Regions from separate parts of the Pseudomonas sp. Marseille-Q0931 genome, predicted to be linked through region 2. Evidence: predicted binding sites of a transcription regulator. Region 2 holds the regulator's gene; the other holds the start of a gene.
What was found. Region 2 encodes FliA, which starts transcription of late flagellar genes. Its sites were predicted from a motif close to CTAAAGTTTNNNNNNNNNNNGCCGNTAA; they were not measured.

Region 1 (8,221 bases), on a different contig from region 2:
CGGTTCGTGTCTGGCTGTCGGCGCGTGAAGGGCGTGGCCTGGAGTTGTTGCGACAGGCCGTGGCAGAGCTGTTGGGCGAGGATTTGTTCGTCGCCACGCTGCAGTTGCCGCAACGTCTGGGAAGGCTGCGCGCGCAGTTCTTCGCCTTGGGTGCGGTGCAGAGTGAAGAGCACGATGAGCAGGGTCATAGCTTGCTGTCGGTACGTTTGCCGCGAGTCGAGCTCAATCGTTTGGTGAGTCGCGAGGGGTTGGAGCCTCAAGCCTTTATCGAGCAACATACTTTGCAATAAAGCCTGCAGTGGCGGCTTTGCCGTCACCCTTGGGCTTTGGGTAGCATTGGCCGGCGCGCCGTGGGCGCGCCTTCGCTTTATCAGTACGGAGAACGCTATGGCTTGGAATGAGCCGGGTGGCAACTCGAACAATCAAGACCCTTGGGGCGGCCGCAAAGGCGGTGGCCGGCAGGGCCCGCCGGATCTCGACGAAGCGTTCCGCAAGTTGCAAGAAAGCCTGAACGGGCTTTTCGGTGGCAAGAAACGTGGTGGCGACGATTCCGGCCGCAGCGGTGGTGGCGGTGGCTTCGGTCTGCTGTTCGTAGGCCTCGGCCTGTTGGCGGTGGTCTGGCTGTACAGCGCGATCTATGTGGTGGATGAGCAGGAGCAGGCCGTGGTGCTGCGCTTCGGCAAATACCACGAGACCGTCGGTCCGGGCCTGAACATCTACTTCCCGCCGATCGATCGCAAGTTCCAGGAAAACGTCACGCGTGAGCGCGCCTACAGCAAGCAGGGCGCCATGCTGACCGAGGACGAGAACATCATCGAAGTGCCGCTGACCGTGCAGTACCGCGTGAGCAACCTGCAGGACTTCGTGCTCAACGTCGACCAGCCGGAAGTCAGCCTGCAGCACGCCACCGACAGCGCCGTGCGCCATGTCGTGGGCTCTACCGAGATGGACCAGGTGCTGACCGAAGGTCGTGAGCTGATGGCCAGCGAAGTGCGCGAGCGTCTGCAGCGTTTCCTGGATAACTACCGCACCGGTATCACCATCACCCAGGTGAACATCCAGAGCGCTGCTGCGCCGCGTGAAGTTCAGGAGGCCTTCGATGACGTGATCCGTGCCCGTGAAGACGAGCAGCGCGAGAAGAATCAGGCCGAGTCCTATGCCAATGGCGTGATTCCGGAAGCCCGTGGCCAGGCCCAGCGTCTGCTGGAGGAAGCCAACGGTTACCGTGATGAAGTCATCGCTCGCGCCCAGGGTGAGGCTGACCGCTTCACCAAGTTGGTCGCCGAGTATCGCAAGGCGCCGGAAGTCACTCGTGAACGTCTGTATCTGGACACCATGCAGGAAATGATGAGCAACACCAGCAAGGTTCTGGTCACTGGCGACAAGGGGCAGAACAACCTGCTCTATCTGCCGCTGGACAAGATGATCGACAGCCGTGGTGGTTCCTCTTCCTCCGGTTCGGCCAACAGCAGCAATACGACAACGCGTGATCCGGCCGTGCCGGTTAGCGGCGATCTGTCGCAGCGTAACCTGCGTACCCGGGAGGGCCGTTGATGAGCAACAAGTCCCTGATCGGCCTGATCGTGGCCGTGGTTCTGGCCCTGGTGGCATGGAATAGCTTCTACATCGTGGCGCAAACCGAGCGTGCGGTATTGCTGCAGTTCGGTCGTGTGGTCAATCCGGATGTGCAGCCTGGTCTGCATGTGAAGATTCCTTACGTCAATCAGGTGCGCATCTTCGATGGTCGCCTGCTGACCCTGGATTCGACTTCCTCGCGCTTCCTGACCCTGGAGAAGAAGGCGCTGATGGTCGACGCCTATGCCAAGTGGCGGGTGAAGGATGCCGAGCGCTTCTATCAGTCCACCTCCGGCATGAAGCAGGTCGCCGACGAGCGCCTGGCGCGTCGTCTGGAAGCTTCGCTGCGTGACCAGTTCGGTAAGCGCACCCTGCACGAGTCGGTATCCGGCGAACGTGATGCGCTGATGGCTGACGTGACCGCTACCTTGAATCGTGCTGCCGAGCGCGAGCTGGGTATCGAGGTGGTCGACGTGCGGGTCAAGGCCATCGATCTGCCGCGTGAGGTCAACCGCAGCGTGTTCGAGCGGATGAGCACCGAGCGTGAGCGTGAGGCCCGCGAGCACCGCGCCAAGGGCCGTGAGCTGGCCGAAGGTATTCGCGCCGATGCCGACCGTCAGCGCCGTGTGCTGCTGGCTGAAGCCTATCGTGAAGCCGAAGAGCTGCGCGGTGATGGTGATGCCAGGGCTGCTTCCATCTACTCCCAGGCGTATGGGCAGGATCAGGAGTTCTACTCCTTCTACCGCAGCCTGCAGGCGTATCGCGAAAGCTTCGCTGACAAGCGTGATGTGCTGGTGCTGGACCCAAGTAGCGATTTCTTCCGCTACCTGGAAAAAGCCAAGCCTTGATCGGCAACCCTGGCGGCGCGATGCGTCGCCAGGGTGACCTCAGGGGAAAACGTGGTATGATGCGGCAGCCGGGAAAATCCCGGCTTTTTTGCGTCTGTGAGAATCATGTGGCAGGAACTCGGCATCGCACTGTGTCTGGTATTGGTGCTGGAAGGCATCCTGCCCTTCCTCTATCCGCGCCATTGGCGCGGGGCGGTATTGCAGGCAGCGCGTCTGCCCGACCGTCGACTGCGTCTTATGGGGCTGGCCAGCATGCTGCTGGGTACTGCTCTTCTATATCTGCTTCACTGAAGGCTTGTGCCGCCCGGATCGAGAGGGGAATGGCGAAATGGCAACGGTAGACCGCTGGCTGCTGCCAGATGGCATCGAAGAAGTACTGCCGCCGGAAGCGGCGCGCATTGAGGCGGCACGCCGCCAGGTGCTGGATCTGTTCCAGCGTTGGGGTTACGAATTCGTCGTCACCCCGCATATCGAGTACCTGGAATCCCTGTTGACTGGCGCTGGCCAGGATCTCGACCTGCGCACCTTCAAGGTCACCGATCCGCTGTCTGGTCGGCAAATGGGCTTTCGTGCCGACATCACCCCGCAGGTGGCGCGTATCGATGCCCACACCCTGCGCCGTGAAGGTCCGAGCCGTCTGTGCTACGCCGGCAGCGTGCTGCACGCTCAGCCGCGCGCGCTGACCACGTCGCGCAGTCCCATCCAGCTGGGCGCCGAGCTCTATGGCGACGCCAGCCCGGCCAGCGATATCGAGGTGATCAGCCTGCTGGTCGAGACCCTCGAACTCGCTGCGGTGCCGGATGTGCACATGGACCTCGGTCATGTCGGCATCTATCGCGGCCTGGCGCGCGCCGCTGGTTTGTCCGGCGAAGCCGAGCAGCAGTTGTTCGATGCGCTGCAGCGCAAGGCCATGGATGAGATCGAGTCCCTGACCGCGGCCTTGCCGGCAGGTCTGGGCAACATGCTGCGTTCGCTGGCCGAGCTGTGCGGCGGGCGCGAGGTGCTGGACCTGGCCCAGGCGGCACTGGTCGAGGCGCCGGATGCGGTGCATGCTGCGCTCGATGAACTGGTGGCCATCGCCGATGCGCTGGAGCTGCGTTATCCCGAGCTGCCGCTGTATTTCGACCTGGGCGAGCTGCGCGGCTACAACTATCACACCGGCGTGGTGTTCGCGGCGTTCGTGCCGGGCGAGGGCGGTGCCATCGCTCAGGGCGGCCGTTACGACGATACCGGCGCGGTGTTCGGTCGGGCTCGTCCGGCGACCGGCTTCTCCACTGACCTGAAGACCCTGGTGACCCTGGGGGATATGCGTCTGGATGAAACGATCAGCGGCGTCTGGGCGCCGGATAATCATGACCTCTATCTGTGGCAGGCCGTTCGTCGTCTGCGTGGTGAGGGTGAGCGCGTGGTACAGGCGCTACCCGGACAGAGCGAGGCGGATGCGCGCGAAGCAGGCTGTGACCGTCTGCTGACGCTGCGCGATGGACGTTGGCAGGTGGCGCCCCTGGCGTCCTGATTTCATTTTCGCCGGCCTGTGGTCGGCATCCAAGCTTGCGCGAAGAGGACCAGTATCATGGGTAAGAATGTCGTCGTCCTGGGCACCCAGTGGGGTGATGAGGGCAAGGGCAAGATCGTTGACCTGCTCACCGAGCAGGCCGCTGCAGTCGTGCGTTATCAGGGTGGCCACAACGCCGGCCACACCCTGGTGATCGACGGTGAGAAGACCGTCCTGCACCTGATTCCGTCCGGCATCCTGCGCGAAGGCGTCGAGTGCCTGATCGGTAACGGCGTGGTCGTCGCTCCCGATGCGCTTCTGCGCGAAATCACCAAGCTGGAAGACAAGGGCGTGCCGGTGCGCGAGCGCCTGCGTATCAGCCCGGCCTGCCCGCTGATCCTGTCCTACCACGTGGCGCTGGACCAGGCGCGCGAGAAAGCCCGTGGCGATGCCAAGATCGGCACCACTGGTCGTGGTATCGGCCCGGCCTACGAAGACAAGGTCGCGCGTCGTGGGTTGCGTGTTGGCGACCTGTTCCACCGCGAGCGTTTCGCCGCCAAGCTGGGCGAGCTGCTGGACTACCACAACTTCCAGCTGGTCAACTTCTACAAGGAGCCGGCCATCGACTTCCAGAAGACTCTGGATGAGTGCATGGAGTACGCCGAGCTGCTCAGGCCGATGATGACCGACGTCACTGCCGTGCTGCACGACTTGCGCCGCAGCGGCCGCGACATCATGTTCGAGGGTGCCCAGGGCTCGCTGCTGGATATCGACCACGGTACCTACCCCTACGTCACCAGCTCCAACACCACGGCCGGCGGTATCGCCACCGGCTCCGGTTTCGGCCCGCTGTACCTGGACTACATCCTGGGTATCACCAAGGCCTACACCACCCGCGTCGGTTCCGGTCCGTTCCCGACCGAGCTGTTCGACGATGTCGGCGCGACCCTGGCCAAGCGTGGCCATGAGTTCGGCTCCACTACTGGCCGTGCCCGTCGTTGCGGCTGGTTCGATGCCGTGATCCTGCGTCGTGCCATCGACGTCAACAGCATCTCCGGCATCTGCCTGACCAAGCTGGACGTGCTCGACGGCCTGGAAACCATCCGCATCTGCACCGGTTACAAGGATGCCAATGGCCAGGTACTGGTCGATGCGCCGACCGACGCCGACAGCTACATTGGCCTGCAACCGGTGTACGAGGAAATGCCGGGCTGGAGCGAGTCCACCCTGGGCGCCAAGACCCTGGAAGACCTGCCGGCTGCTGCCCGTGCCTACATCAAGCGCGTGGAAGAGCTGGTCGGAGCGCCGATCGACATCATCTCCACCGGCCCGGACCGCAACGAGACCATCGTGCTGCGTCATCCGTTCGCCTGATCGCTGTTGTCGAGCTGAAAGAGCCGCCTTCGGGCGGCTTTTTTGTGGCTGGCTGTTATCGCAGGTCGCTGGCATTGTTGTGTGAATCTGCAGCCATAATGCAGGCTCTCGTTGGTTTACTGCTGTTTGCTCCGTGGGTCGTGGGCACGTAGCTTGCTTGCACTCAATAAATCCCGGAAGTCGCCGTTATAGCTGTTACGGTCGTTGAGGAGTGTCCCCAGTGTTTGCCATCGTTTCCATGTTGCGCAGCCGCCTGCTGCGCCCGGTGTTCGTCGCGCTTGGCCTGGCCATGTTGGTGCAGGTGGGGCTGGCGGTGTGGCTGATGCGTGCATCGGTTGATGGCATGGTCGAGGACCTGGCGCAGCGCCTGGGCGGTGAAAGTCGCCGCCTGGGCGAGGAGTTGGGCATGGCCGAGCGCGAGATGAGCCAGGGGCTTGCGACGCTCGCGAGCAGTACGCGTACGCGCCTGGGTGAAGGCCTTTCCGGCCAATTGAAGGACGAGCAGGCGCAACTGCGCGTGGTGCTGGAGGGTAATCTCAAGCAATCCGGTCAGGCGCTGGCGCAATTGTTGGCCGGTGTGGCGCCCAAGTCCATCTGGGACCTGGACATCCCGGCGCTTACCTCGCTTACCCGCATCGCCCAGCAGGACCCGGCGGTGCTGTTCGCCATCATCTACGACGCCGAAGGCAAGCGTTTGACGCGCAACTTCAACCGCAGCAATGCGCAGGTGCGCGAGTTGGTCGCGGCGGGGCAGGGCGACTCGCCGCTGGACAGATTGGTGGATGCCGCCTCGCGTGATTCGCGCGTCTATGTGGTCGAGGCCGACATCAATCCTATGGGTGCGTCGATCGGCAAGGTGCAGATGGGGTTGTCGCTGGATGTCGTCGAGCGTGAGCTGACCGCGCTGGATGGCCGCTTTGCGGCGCTGGTCAGTGGTGCGGGAGAGTTGGTCGACAGCAGCCTGGCGGGCGCTTCCGAGGAGGCGACCCGGGCGCTGCGCGCGCGTTTGCAATCTGCCGAGCGCTACACCCAGGAAATGGCACGCAACGGTGGTGAGTCGGTGCGTATCGCGGCGGATTCCCTGCGCTGGAACATTGCGCTGGGGCTGCTGGTGGTCGGTGCTCTGGCGATGCTGGTAGTGGCGTTGGTGCTGGGGTGGCGGGTGCTGAGCCGCTTGCGTCTGCTCAGTGCAGCGCTCAATGACCTGGCGGCGGGCGAGGGGGATCTGACGCGGCGCGTGAGTATCGACAGCCAGGACGAGGTCGGCGAGATGGCCGATGCCGTCAATCGCTTTATCGCCAAGCTGCAGCCCATCGTGCGTGAGTCGGGTGAAGTGGCCCTGCGTACCGGTGAGCAGATTCGCAGTCTGACCCAGCGCGGCGTGGCGGCTGAAGCAGCTGCCGGGCGGCAGCGCGACGAGGTGGCGGGCAGTCTGCAGGCGCTGGAGCAGATGGCTGACGAGGCGCAGTCGGAGAGCCAGTCGATGCAGGAAGCGTTGCAGCGCGTCGATAGCATTCGTCAGGCAGCGCACGAGAACGCTGCTATTGCGCAGCGCCTGTCGACCCTGATCGAAGGCCTGGTCGCGCGCGTGGCGGATGGCTCGGCGGTGATCGAGCGCCTGGCCAAGCAGAGCGAGCAGATCGAGGTGGTGCTGACGGTGATTCAGTCCATCGCCGAGCAGACCAATTTGCTGGCGCTCAATGCCGCTATCGAGGCGGCGCGCGCTGGCGAGAGCGGGCGAGGTTTCGCTGTGGTGGCTGACGAGGTGCGCGCGCTGGCGAGCAAGACCCAGCAGTCCACCGGCGATATCCAGACCCACATCGCAGCCCTGCAGCGTGGCGCGCAGGAGGCCGTAGCCGCTATCGCTCAGGCGGGCGCGCAAGGTGGCGAAGGCCTGCAGGTGCTGCGCGACAGTGCGCGCCTGCAACAGTCGGTGCAGCAGTCGGTCGACGAGGTGCATGGCGCCATCAATGCGGCGACGCAGGCGGCTGCCCATCAGGCCGAGGGCGCCGGCGCGGTACGTGGGCGCGTCGAGATCATCCACGCCGAGGCGCAGCGTGCGGCCGAGGCGGTGACGGCAATCGCTGGCAATGCGCGTGCACTGGACGAGCTGGCGGCGCAGCTCAAGGCCAGTCTGGGGCAGTTCAGGGTCTAGAGAGGATTGCTGTGGGAGCGAGCTCTGCTCGCGAAGCTTTTGCCTGGCAAGAGTTCGCGAGCAGAACTCGCGCCTGCGGTTTTTTCCAGGCAATAAAAAACCGAGCCATACGACTCGGTTTTTTGAAATTTGGTGCCCAGGAGAAGACTCGAACTTCCACGGCCGTTAAGCCACTGATACCTGAAACCAGCGCGTCTACCAATTCCGCCACCTGGGCACTGCAGCAATGTTCGTCGTTACCGACACGGAGCGTTGCATCCGTATTTGCAAAGTGGGTTATCAAACCACTTCACGAAATTTGGTGCCCAGGAGAAGACTCGAACTTCCACGGCCGTTAAGCCACTGATACCTGAAACCAGCGCGTCTACCAATTCCGCCACCTGGGCACTGAAACCGATGATTCCTCATCTGCTTCGTGTTACAACGTCTGCTTGACGCTGTGGGCGCGAACTATACGGGCGGGCATTTACCTTGTAAACCCCTGACCGTAAAAAATTATTGTCGCCGGAAAAGCTGCCGTGAATGCCGTTTTCGCGCTTCAATAGGCAGATGGCATACACCTTTATACATAAGCATAGGTAATCCTTCCTACATGGCCGATTGGCAATCCCTCGATCCCGAGGCCGCCCGCGAGGCGGAAAAATACGACAACCCCATCCCCAGCCGTGAACTGATCCTGGCCCATCTGGCCGAGCGTGGTTCGCCTGCCAGCCGTGAGCAACTGGTCGAAGAGTTCGGTCTCGACACCGACGACCAGCTCGAAGCACTGCGCCG
Region 2 (8,221 bases):
TGCGGACCGCCATGAAACTGGTGCGTGATGAATTGGGCGCCGACGCCTCGATCATCGGCAATCGCCGTGTCGCCGGTGGTGTCGAGCTGACGGCAGCGCTGGACTATCAGGCGCCGACGCCGGTGCGCCCGAACCCGGCGCTGGAAGCCGAGCTGCGCAAGACCCAGGCGCGCATCGCCAGTGCCCAGGCCGAGCTGACCACGCGTGCCGAGCAGGATGCCGGCAAGGACCGTCAACTGTTCGCCAATGAGTCGCTGCTGGCGCCCGAACTGCCGGCGACCCTGGTCAAGCCGCAGCGCCCGGTCGAAGCCGCTGTACCTGCTACGCCTGCGGTCGACCCGCGCGCACTGGAAGCCATGCGCTTCGAGCTGCACGGCTTGCGTGAGCTGATCGAAGTACAGCTGGGTTCCATCGCCTGGGGGCAGTTGCAGAATCGCCGCCCGCAGCAGGCCAATCTGTGGCGCCGCCTGCAGCGCATGGGGCTGTCTGCCGAGCTGTCGCAGGCGCTGCTGAGCAAGGTGGCCGGCGTTGCCGAGCCGCGTCAGGCCTGGCGTATGCTGCTGGCGCATCTGGCTCACGCGATCAGTACGCCCAAGGTCGAGCCGCTGGAAGAGGGCGGAGTGATCGCTCTGGTCGGTCCGGCCGGCATGGGCAAGACCACCACCCTGGCCAAGCTGGCCGCACGTTACGTGCTTAAGTACGGCTCGCAACAGGTCGCTCTGGTGAGCATGGACAGCTTCCGTATTGGCGCGCAGGAGCAGCTCAAGACCCTGGGGCGCATTCTCGGTGTGTCGGTGACTCAGGTCGATCCTGGTCAGTCTCTGCTGCAGGCGCTGGCGCCGCTGGCCAAGAAACGCGTGGTGCTGGTCGATACCGCTGGCCTGCCAGGCAACGATCCGGCGCTGCGTATGCAGCTGGAGAGCCTGGCCTCGGCACGCATCAAGGCGAAGAATTATCTGGTATTGGCCGCAACAAGTCAGAGCCAAGTGCTCAAGGCGGCCTACCATAGTTACAAGCGTTGTGGCCTTTCAGGCTGCATACTGACGAAGCTGGATGAAGCCGCGAGTCTGGGTGAGGTTTTAGGTCTGGCTATAGGCCAGCAACTGCCGGTAGCCTATGTGACGGACGGGCCGCGGATTCCGGATGACCTGCAAGTGCCGCGTAGCCATCAGTTGGTCAGCCGCGCAGTGGGGCTGCAGGCCGCCGAGGAGCCGAGTGAAGACGCCATGGCGCAGATGTTCGCCGGCCTCTATCACAATCCGGCCAAGCGAGCCGGCTGAAGCGGCGAGAATGTTGCACCCTCCCGCCACGTGGCGCGGGAGTGAACGGCCTCAACGGGTGTTTTCAACGGCCTGTAGGGCCAAGTCGAAGTTAGACAAGGTGTAGAAAGAACATGGCTATGCATCCCGTACAGGTGATTGCGGTTACTGGCGGCAAGGGTGGCGTCGGCAAGACCAATGTGTCGGTCAATCTGTCCATGGCCCTGGCCGATCTCGGCCGTCGGGTGATGCTGATGGACGCTGACCTGGGCCTGGCCAACGTCGACGTTCTGTTGGGACTCACGCCCAAGCGCACCCTGGCTGATGTCATCTCGGGTGAATGCGATCTGCGTGACGTCCTGCTGCAGGGGCCGGGCGGCATCCGCATCGTGCCGGCAGCGTCCGGCACACAGAGCATGGTCAGTCTCACGCCGATGCAGCATGCAGGCTTGATCCAGGCATTCAGTGACATCAGCGAAAATCTTGACGTGCTGGTGATCGACACCGCTGCCGGCATCGGCGATGCGGTCGTCAGCTTCGTGCGTGCTGCGCAGGAGATCCTCGTGGTGGTGTGCGATGAGCCCACCTCGATTACCGATGCCTACGCGCTGATCAAGCTGCTCAATCGCGATCACGGCATCAGTCGCTTCCGTGTATTGGCCAATATGGCCCATAGCCCGCAGGAAGGACGCAATCTCTTTGCTAAGCTGACCAAGGTGACGGATCGTTTCCTCGATGTCGCCCTGCAGTATGTCGGTGCCGTGCCCTACGATGAATGTGTGCGTAAGGCCGTGCAGAAGCAGCGCGCCGTTTATGAAGCCTTCCCTCGATCCAAGTGCGCCCTGGCGTTCAAGGCGATAGCTCAGAAGGTAGATACCTGGCCGTTACCGGCCAATCCTCGTGGTCATCTGGAGTTTTTCGTCGAGCGTCTGGTGCAACAACCGACCGCAGACTCGGCCGTATGACAGCAGCCTCTGGACTTCGTATGTACAACAAGGCTCAGGCGCAGGACTCCCAGCACCAGCTGATCGAGCGCTATGCGCCGCTGGTCAAGCGCATCGCCTACCACCTGCTGGCCCGCTTGCCGGCCAGCGTGCAGGTCGATGATCTTATCCAGGCCGGCATGATCGGCCTGCTCGAAGCCTCGCGCAAATACGACTCCAGCAAGGGCGCCAGTTTCGAGACCTTCGCGGGTATCCGTATCCGTGGCTCCATGCTCGACGAGGTGCGCAAGGGCGATTGGGCGCCGCGTTCGGTGCACCGCAACAGCCGTATGGTCAGCGATGCTATTCGTGTCGTTGAAGCAAGAACTGGGCGCGACGCTAAAGATCACGAGGTCGCGGCCGAACTCCAATTGAGTCTGGAGGATTACTACGGCATTCTTGGCGACACTTTGGGCAGCCGCCTGTTCAGCTTCGACGACCTGTTGCAGGACGGCGAGCATGGCGGGCTGCACGAAGACGCCGGACACACTCACCTCGAACCTTCGCGGGACCTCGAAGACGAACGCTTCCAGGCGGCCTTGGCCGATGCCATCGCCGGTTTGCCGGAGCGCGAACGTCTGGTGCTGGCGCTGTATTACGATGAAGAACTGAACTTGAAGGAAATCGGTGAAGTGCTGGGGGTTAGCGAGTCACGCGTGAGCCAGTTGCACAGCCAGTGCGCGGCGCGTCTGCGCTCGCGGCTGAGTGAATGGCGTGCTGGCTGAAGGCGGCGTACTCGCAGGCGCAAACGGTTTCACGATTAAAGGACGTAGTTGCAAGCGCAATACGTTTGGGACTGTACGGAGGTCGACTTGGACAAGAACATGAAAATCCTCATCGTTGACGATTTCTCGACGATGCGACGGATCATCAAGAACCTCTTGCGGGATTTGGGTTTCACCAACACCGCGGAAGCCGATGACGGCACCTCGGCACTGCCGATGCTGCAAAGCGGCAGTTTCGACTTTCTGGTGACCGACTGGAACATGCCCGGCATGACCGGCATCGACCTGCTGCGTGCCGTACGCGCCGACGAGCGCCTCAAGCACCTGCCGGTGCTGATGGTGACCGCTGAAGCCAAGCGCGATCAGATCATCGAGGCGGCCCAGGCCGGCGTGAACGGCTATGTAGTCAAACCCTTCACCGCTCAGGTGCTGAAGGAAAAGATCGAGAAGATCTTCGAGCGGGTCAACGGCTGATGCCGGCCGCGAGGGTGCTATGGAACACGATGACTCCACGCTGGGTGACCTTGAATCGTCCCTGAAAACCAATGCCCGTGAGCTGGTCGATAGCCTCGAAAAAGGTAACTTCGGCAACGCGGTGCAACTGATCAACGAGCTCAACAAGGTTCGTGATCGCGGGCTGTATCACGAGGTCGGCAAACTGACCCGTGAACTGCACAACGCCATTGTCAATTTTCAACTCGATCCGCGTATGCCGCATGCCCAGGAGCTGTCGCAGATTGCCGACGCTACCGAGCGGCTGAACTACGTCGTGACCATGACCGAGAAGGCTGCCAACCGGACCATGGATCTGGTCGAACAGAGCGCGCCGCTGGTCAATGATCTGAGCGATGAAGCGCAGAGCCTGAACGTCGAATGGGGCCGCTTTATGCGCCGTGAAATCGGTGCCGACGGTTTTCGCGAGCTGGCCAAGCGTGTCGAGCTGTTCCTCGCCCGCAGTGAGCGAGATGGCGCCAAGCTCTCAGGCCATCTCAACGACATTCTGCTGGCGCAGGACTACCAGGACCTTACCGGTCAGGTGATCAAGCGTGTCACCCAACTGGTGACCGAAGTGGAAAGCAACCTGCTCAAGCTGATGCTCATGGCCAGCCAGGTCGACCGTTTCGCCGGTATTCAGCACGACCACGAAGTGCTGCGCGCCGAACAGGAAAAATTAAAAGAACCATCGCGGGGTGAAGGTCCGCAGATTCATGCCGATAAGCGTGATGACGTTGCCTCCAGCCAGGACGATGTCGACGACCTGCTGTCCAGTCTAGGGTTCTAAGGAGCACACAATATGAGCTTCGGCGCCGATGAAGAGATCCTCCAGGATTTCCTGGTAGAGGCCGGCGAGATTCTCGAACAGTTGTCCGAACAGTTAGTCGAGCTGGAAAGCCGACCGGACGACATGAACCTGCTCAATGCCATCTTTCGCGGTTTCCATACCGTCAAGGGCGGAGCGGGCTTCCTCCAGCTCAACGAGCTGGTGGAGTGCTGCCATATCGCCGAAAACGTCTTCGACATCCTGCGCAAGGGTGAGCGTCGCGTCGATTCGGAGCTGATGGATGTAGTGCTCGAGGCTCTTGATGCAGTCAATGGCATGTTCGGCGAAGTGCGTGAGCGGCGTGAGCCGACGCCCGCGTCGCCGGAGCTGCTGGCGGCCCTGTCGCGCCTGGCCGAACCGGGTGGCGGCGAAGCGGCCCCTGAACCGGTGCAGCAGGCGCAGCCGCAACCCGAGCCCGAACCGGAGCCCCAGGCGGTTGCTGCGTCCGTTGCCTCGGGCGATATCACTGACAGCGAATTCGAGCAACTGCTCGACGCGCTGGGTGAGGCGCCGGCTGCCGCTCCAAGTGCGGAGAATGCCGCCGGTGATGAGATCACCGATGACGAGTTCGAATCGCTGCTCGACCAGTTGCACGGCAAAGGGCAGTTCTCCGGCATGGTCGAGACGCCTGCTGCGATCGCTGTCGTTGCCTCTGCGCCGGCTGCTGCCCCGGCAGGCGACGACATAACCGACGACGAATTCGAAGCGCTGCTCGATCAGTTGCATGGCAAGGGTCAGTTCTCTGACGCAGCCGAAGCCGCGGCGCCGGTTGCTGCGGCCGTTGCCGCTGCACCTGTTGCGGCCAGTGATGAGATCACCGACGACGAGTTCGAGTCGTTGCTCGATCAACTGCACGGCAAGGGCAAGTTCGTAGCGCCCAGCGAGCCGGCGCCGGCCCCGGTACCTGCGGCCAAACCGGCTGCGGCGCCCAAGGCCGCCGCACCCGCCAGCCCTGCACCTGCCAAGGCTGAGCCCGCTGCTGCCCGTGCCAGCGCCGCGCCTGCAGCTGCGGCCGAAAAGGCAACGGCGGCGAGCGAAGCGGAAACCACCGTGCGTGTCGATACCGCGCGCCTCGACGAGATCATGAACATGGTCGGCGAGCTGGTTCTGGTGCGTAACCGCCTGGTTCGCCTGGGGCTCAACAGCGGCGACGAGGCCATGTCCAAGGCCGTGTCGAACCTCGACGTGGTAACGGCTGACCTGCAGACCTCGGTGATGAAGACACGCATGCAGCCGATCAAGAAGGTCTTCGGCCGCTTCCCGCGCCTGGTACGCGACCTGGCGCGCAACCTGAAGAAGGAAATCAACCTCGAACTGGTGGGCGAGGAAACCGACCTCGACAAGAACCTGGTCGAGGCGCTGGCCGACCCGCTGGTGCACTTGGTGCGCAACGCCGTCGACCATGGCGTGGAAACCCCGGAAGAGCGCGAGAAGGCCGGCAAGGCGCGCGCTGGTCGCGTGGTGCTGTCCGCCGAGCAGGAAGGCGACCACATCCTCTTGTCGATCACCGATGACGGCAAGGGCATGGACGCCGACGTGCTGCGCGCCAAGGCCGTGGAGAAGGGCCTGCTGGACAAGGACGCGGCCGATCGCCTCAACGAGTTCGAGTGCTACAACCTGATCTTCGCCCCGGGTTTCTCGACCAAGACCGAGATTTCCGACGTGTCCGGCCGTGGTGTCGGCATGGATGTGGTCAAGACCAAGATTTCCCAGCTCAACGGCACGGTCAACGTGTTCTCGCAGAAGGGCCAGGGCTCGAAGATCATCATCAAGGTGCCGCTGACCCTGGCGATCATGCCGACGCTGATGGTGATGCTGGAGAACCAGGCATTCGCTTTCCCGCTGGTCAACGTCAACGAGATCTTCCACCTCGATCTGTCGCGCACCAACGTGGTCGACGGCCAGGAAGTGGTGATCGTGCGCGACAAGGCGCTGCCGCTGTTCTATCTCAAGCGCTGGCTGGTGCCGCAGGCCTTCCATGAAGGTCAGCGCGAAGGCCACGTGGTGATCCTCACGGTTGGCAGTCAACGCATCGGCTTTGTCGTCGATCAATTGGTCGGCCAGGAAGAAGTGGTAATCAAGCCACTGGGCAAGATGCTGCAAGGCACGCCCGGGATGTCTGGCGCCACGATCACCGGCGACGGACGCATCGCATTGATTCTCGACGTACCGAGCATGCTCAAGCGCTACGCTCGACGTTTCTGATGTTTCGCGGCGCGGGCCATTGCTTCGCGCCGTCTAGGAGTGTGTATGGCTGTTAAGGTTCTGGTGGTGGACGACTCCGGTTTCTTCCGCCGGCGCGTCTCGGAAATCCTGTCTGCTGACCCCAGCATTCAGGTCGTGGGCACGGCCACCAACGGGCGTGAAGCCATCGATCAGGCGTTGGCGCTCAAGCCGGACGTGATCACCATGGATTACGAGATGCCGATGATGGACGGCATCACCGCGGTGCGAAACATCATGCAGCGCTGTCCGACGCCGGTACTGATGTTCTCCTCGCTGACTCATGAAGGCGCGCGGGTGACCCTCGATGCGCTGGACGCCGGCGCAGTGGATTTCCTGCCGAAGAACTTCGAAGACATTTCGCGTAACCCCGAGAAGGTCAAGCAGATGCTCTGCGAGAAGGTGCACAGCATCGCGCGCAGCAACCGTCGTTTCAGCTCGGCTGCGGTGGCTCCGGCGCCGACTGCGGCCAGTCCGAGCGCGGCGCCGATTAGCCGTCCGGCCGTTTCGACACGACCTGCGGCACCGGCTCCCGCTCCCGCAGCTCCTGCACGTACTGGTGGTGCAGCGGTTTCGTCTGCGCCGAAGCGCAAGGCTTACAAGCTGGTGGCCATCGGCACCTCCACAGGTGGCCCGGTGGCGCTGCAGCGCGTACTGACCCAGTTGCCGGCCAATTTCCCGGCGCCGTTGGTGCTGATCCAGCACATGCCGGCCGCCTTCACCAAGGCCTTCGCCGAGCGTCTGGACAAGCTGTGCCGCATCCAGGTCAAGGAAGCCGAGGACGGCGATATCCTGCGTCCCGGCCTGGCGCTGCTGGCGCCAGGCGGTAAGCAGATGATGGTCGATGCGCGCGGCGCGGTGAAAATCCTGCCGGGCGACGAGCGCCTCAACTACAAGCCCTGTGTCGATATCACCTTCGGTTCTGCAGCCAAGTCCTATGGCGACAAGGTACTGGCCGTGGTGCTGACCGGCATGGGCGCCGATGGCCGCGAAGGCGCGCGCTTGCTCAAGCAGGGCGGCAGCCAGGTGTGGGCGCAGGACGAAGCCAGCTGCGTGATCTATGGCATGCCCATGGCGGTGGTCAAGGCCAATCTGGCCGATGCGGTCTACGGTCTGGACGATATCGGCCGGCATCTGACCGAGGCCTGCCAGTGACGATGCTTAAGCCGGGAACATGCGTATGGATGTACTGAGCCTGATCGGCGTCATCCTGGCGTTCGTTGCCATTCTGGGCGGCAATTATCTCGAGGGCGGACACGCTGGTGCTCTGCTCAACGGCCCGGCCGCGCTAATCGTCATTGGCGGTACGCTGGGTGCGGCTTTCCTGCAAGCGCCCGTGCAGGTGTTCAAGCGTGCCATGGGTATCCTGCGCTGGATTTTCTTTCCGCCGCGTATCGACCTGATCGGTGGCATCAACCGCGTGGTTGGCTGGAGCATGGTGGCGCGCAAGGAGGGCCTGCTGGGCCTGGAATCCGTGGCCGATGCCGAGCCGGATCCCTATGCGCGCAAAGGCTTGCAGTTGCTGGTCGATGGCGCCGAGCCCGAGTCCATTCGCAGCATTCTGGAGGTCGATCTTTACACCCAGGAAGCGCGCGATATACAGGCCGCCAAGGTATTCGAGAGCATGGGCGGCTACGCGCCGACCATCGGCATCATCGGTGCCGTGATGGGCCTGATTCACGTGATGGGCAACCTGGCCGATCCGAGCAT

Region 1: P3C50_RS06690 (methyl-accepting chemotaxis protein) is a predicted target of FliA. The motif match lies at 5,455-5,482, and genes of this name have one in related genera.

What each region holds. Positions count from the first base shown of each region.
Region 1 is NZ_CALNWT010000002.1:63,571-71,791, reverse strand. Features, by position in the region: gene hflX (ribosome rescue GTPase HflX) at 1-290, shown strand, start outside; gene hflK (FtsH protease activity modulator HflK) at 388-1,554, shown strand; gene hflC (protease modulator HflC) at 1,554-2,423, shown strand; gene P3C50_RS06705 (DUF2065 domain-containing protein) at 2,529-2,714, shown strand; gene P3C50_RS06700 (ATP phosphoribosyltransferase regulatory subunit) at 2,752-3,939, shown strand; gene P3C50_RS06695 (adenylosuccinate synthase) at 3,997-5,292, shown strand; gene P3C50_RS06690 (methyl-accepting chemotaxis protein) at 5,513-7,447, shown strand; tRNA gene P3C50_RS06685 (tRNA-Leu) at 7,578-7,664, opposite strand; tRNA gene P3C50_RS06680 (tRNA-Leu) at 7,747-7,833, opposite strand; gene rnr (ribonuclease R) at 8,040-8,221, shown strand, end outside.
Region 2 is NZ_CALNWT010000001.1:430,413-438,633, forward strand. Features, by position in the region: gene flhF (flagellar biosynthesis protein FlhF) at 1-1,280, shown strand, start outside; gene fleN (flagellar synthesis regulator FleN) at 1,394-2,224, shown strand; gene fliA (RNA polymerase sigma factor FliA) at 2,221-2,967, shown strand; gene P3C50_RS02180 (chemotaxis response regulator CheY) at 3,067-3,441, shown strand; gene P3C50_RS02185 (protein phosphatase CheZ) at 3,461-4,249, shown strand; gene P3C50_RS02190 (chemotaxis protein CheA) at 4,262-6,493, shown strand; gene P3C50_RS02195 (protein-glutamate methylesterase/protein-glutamine glutaminase) at 6,539-7,666, shown strand; gene P3C50_RS02200 (flagellar motor protein) at 7,692-8,221, shown strand, end outside.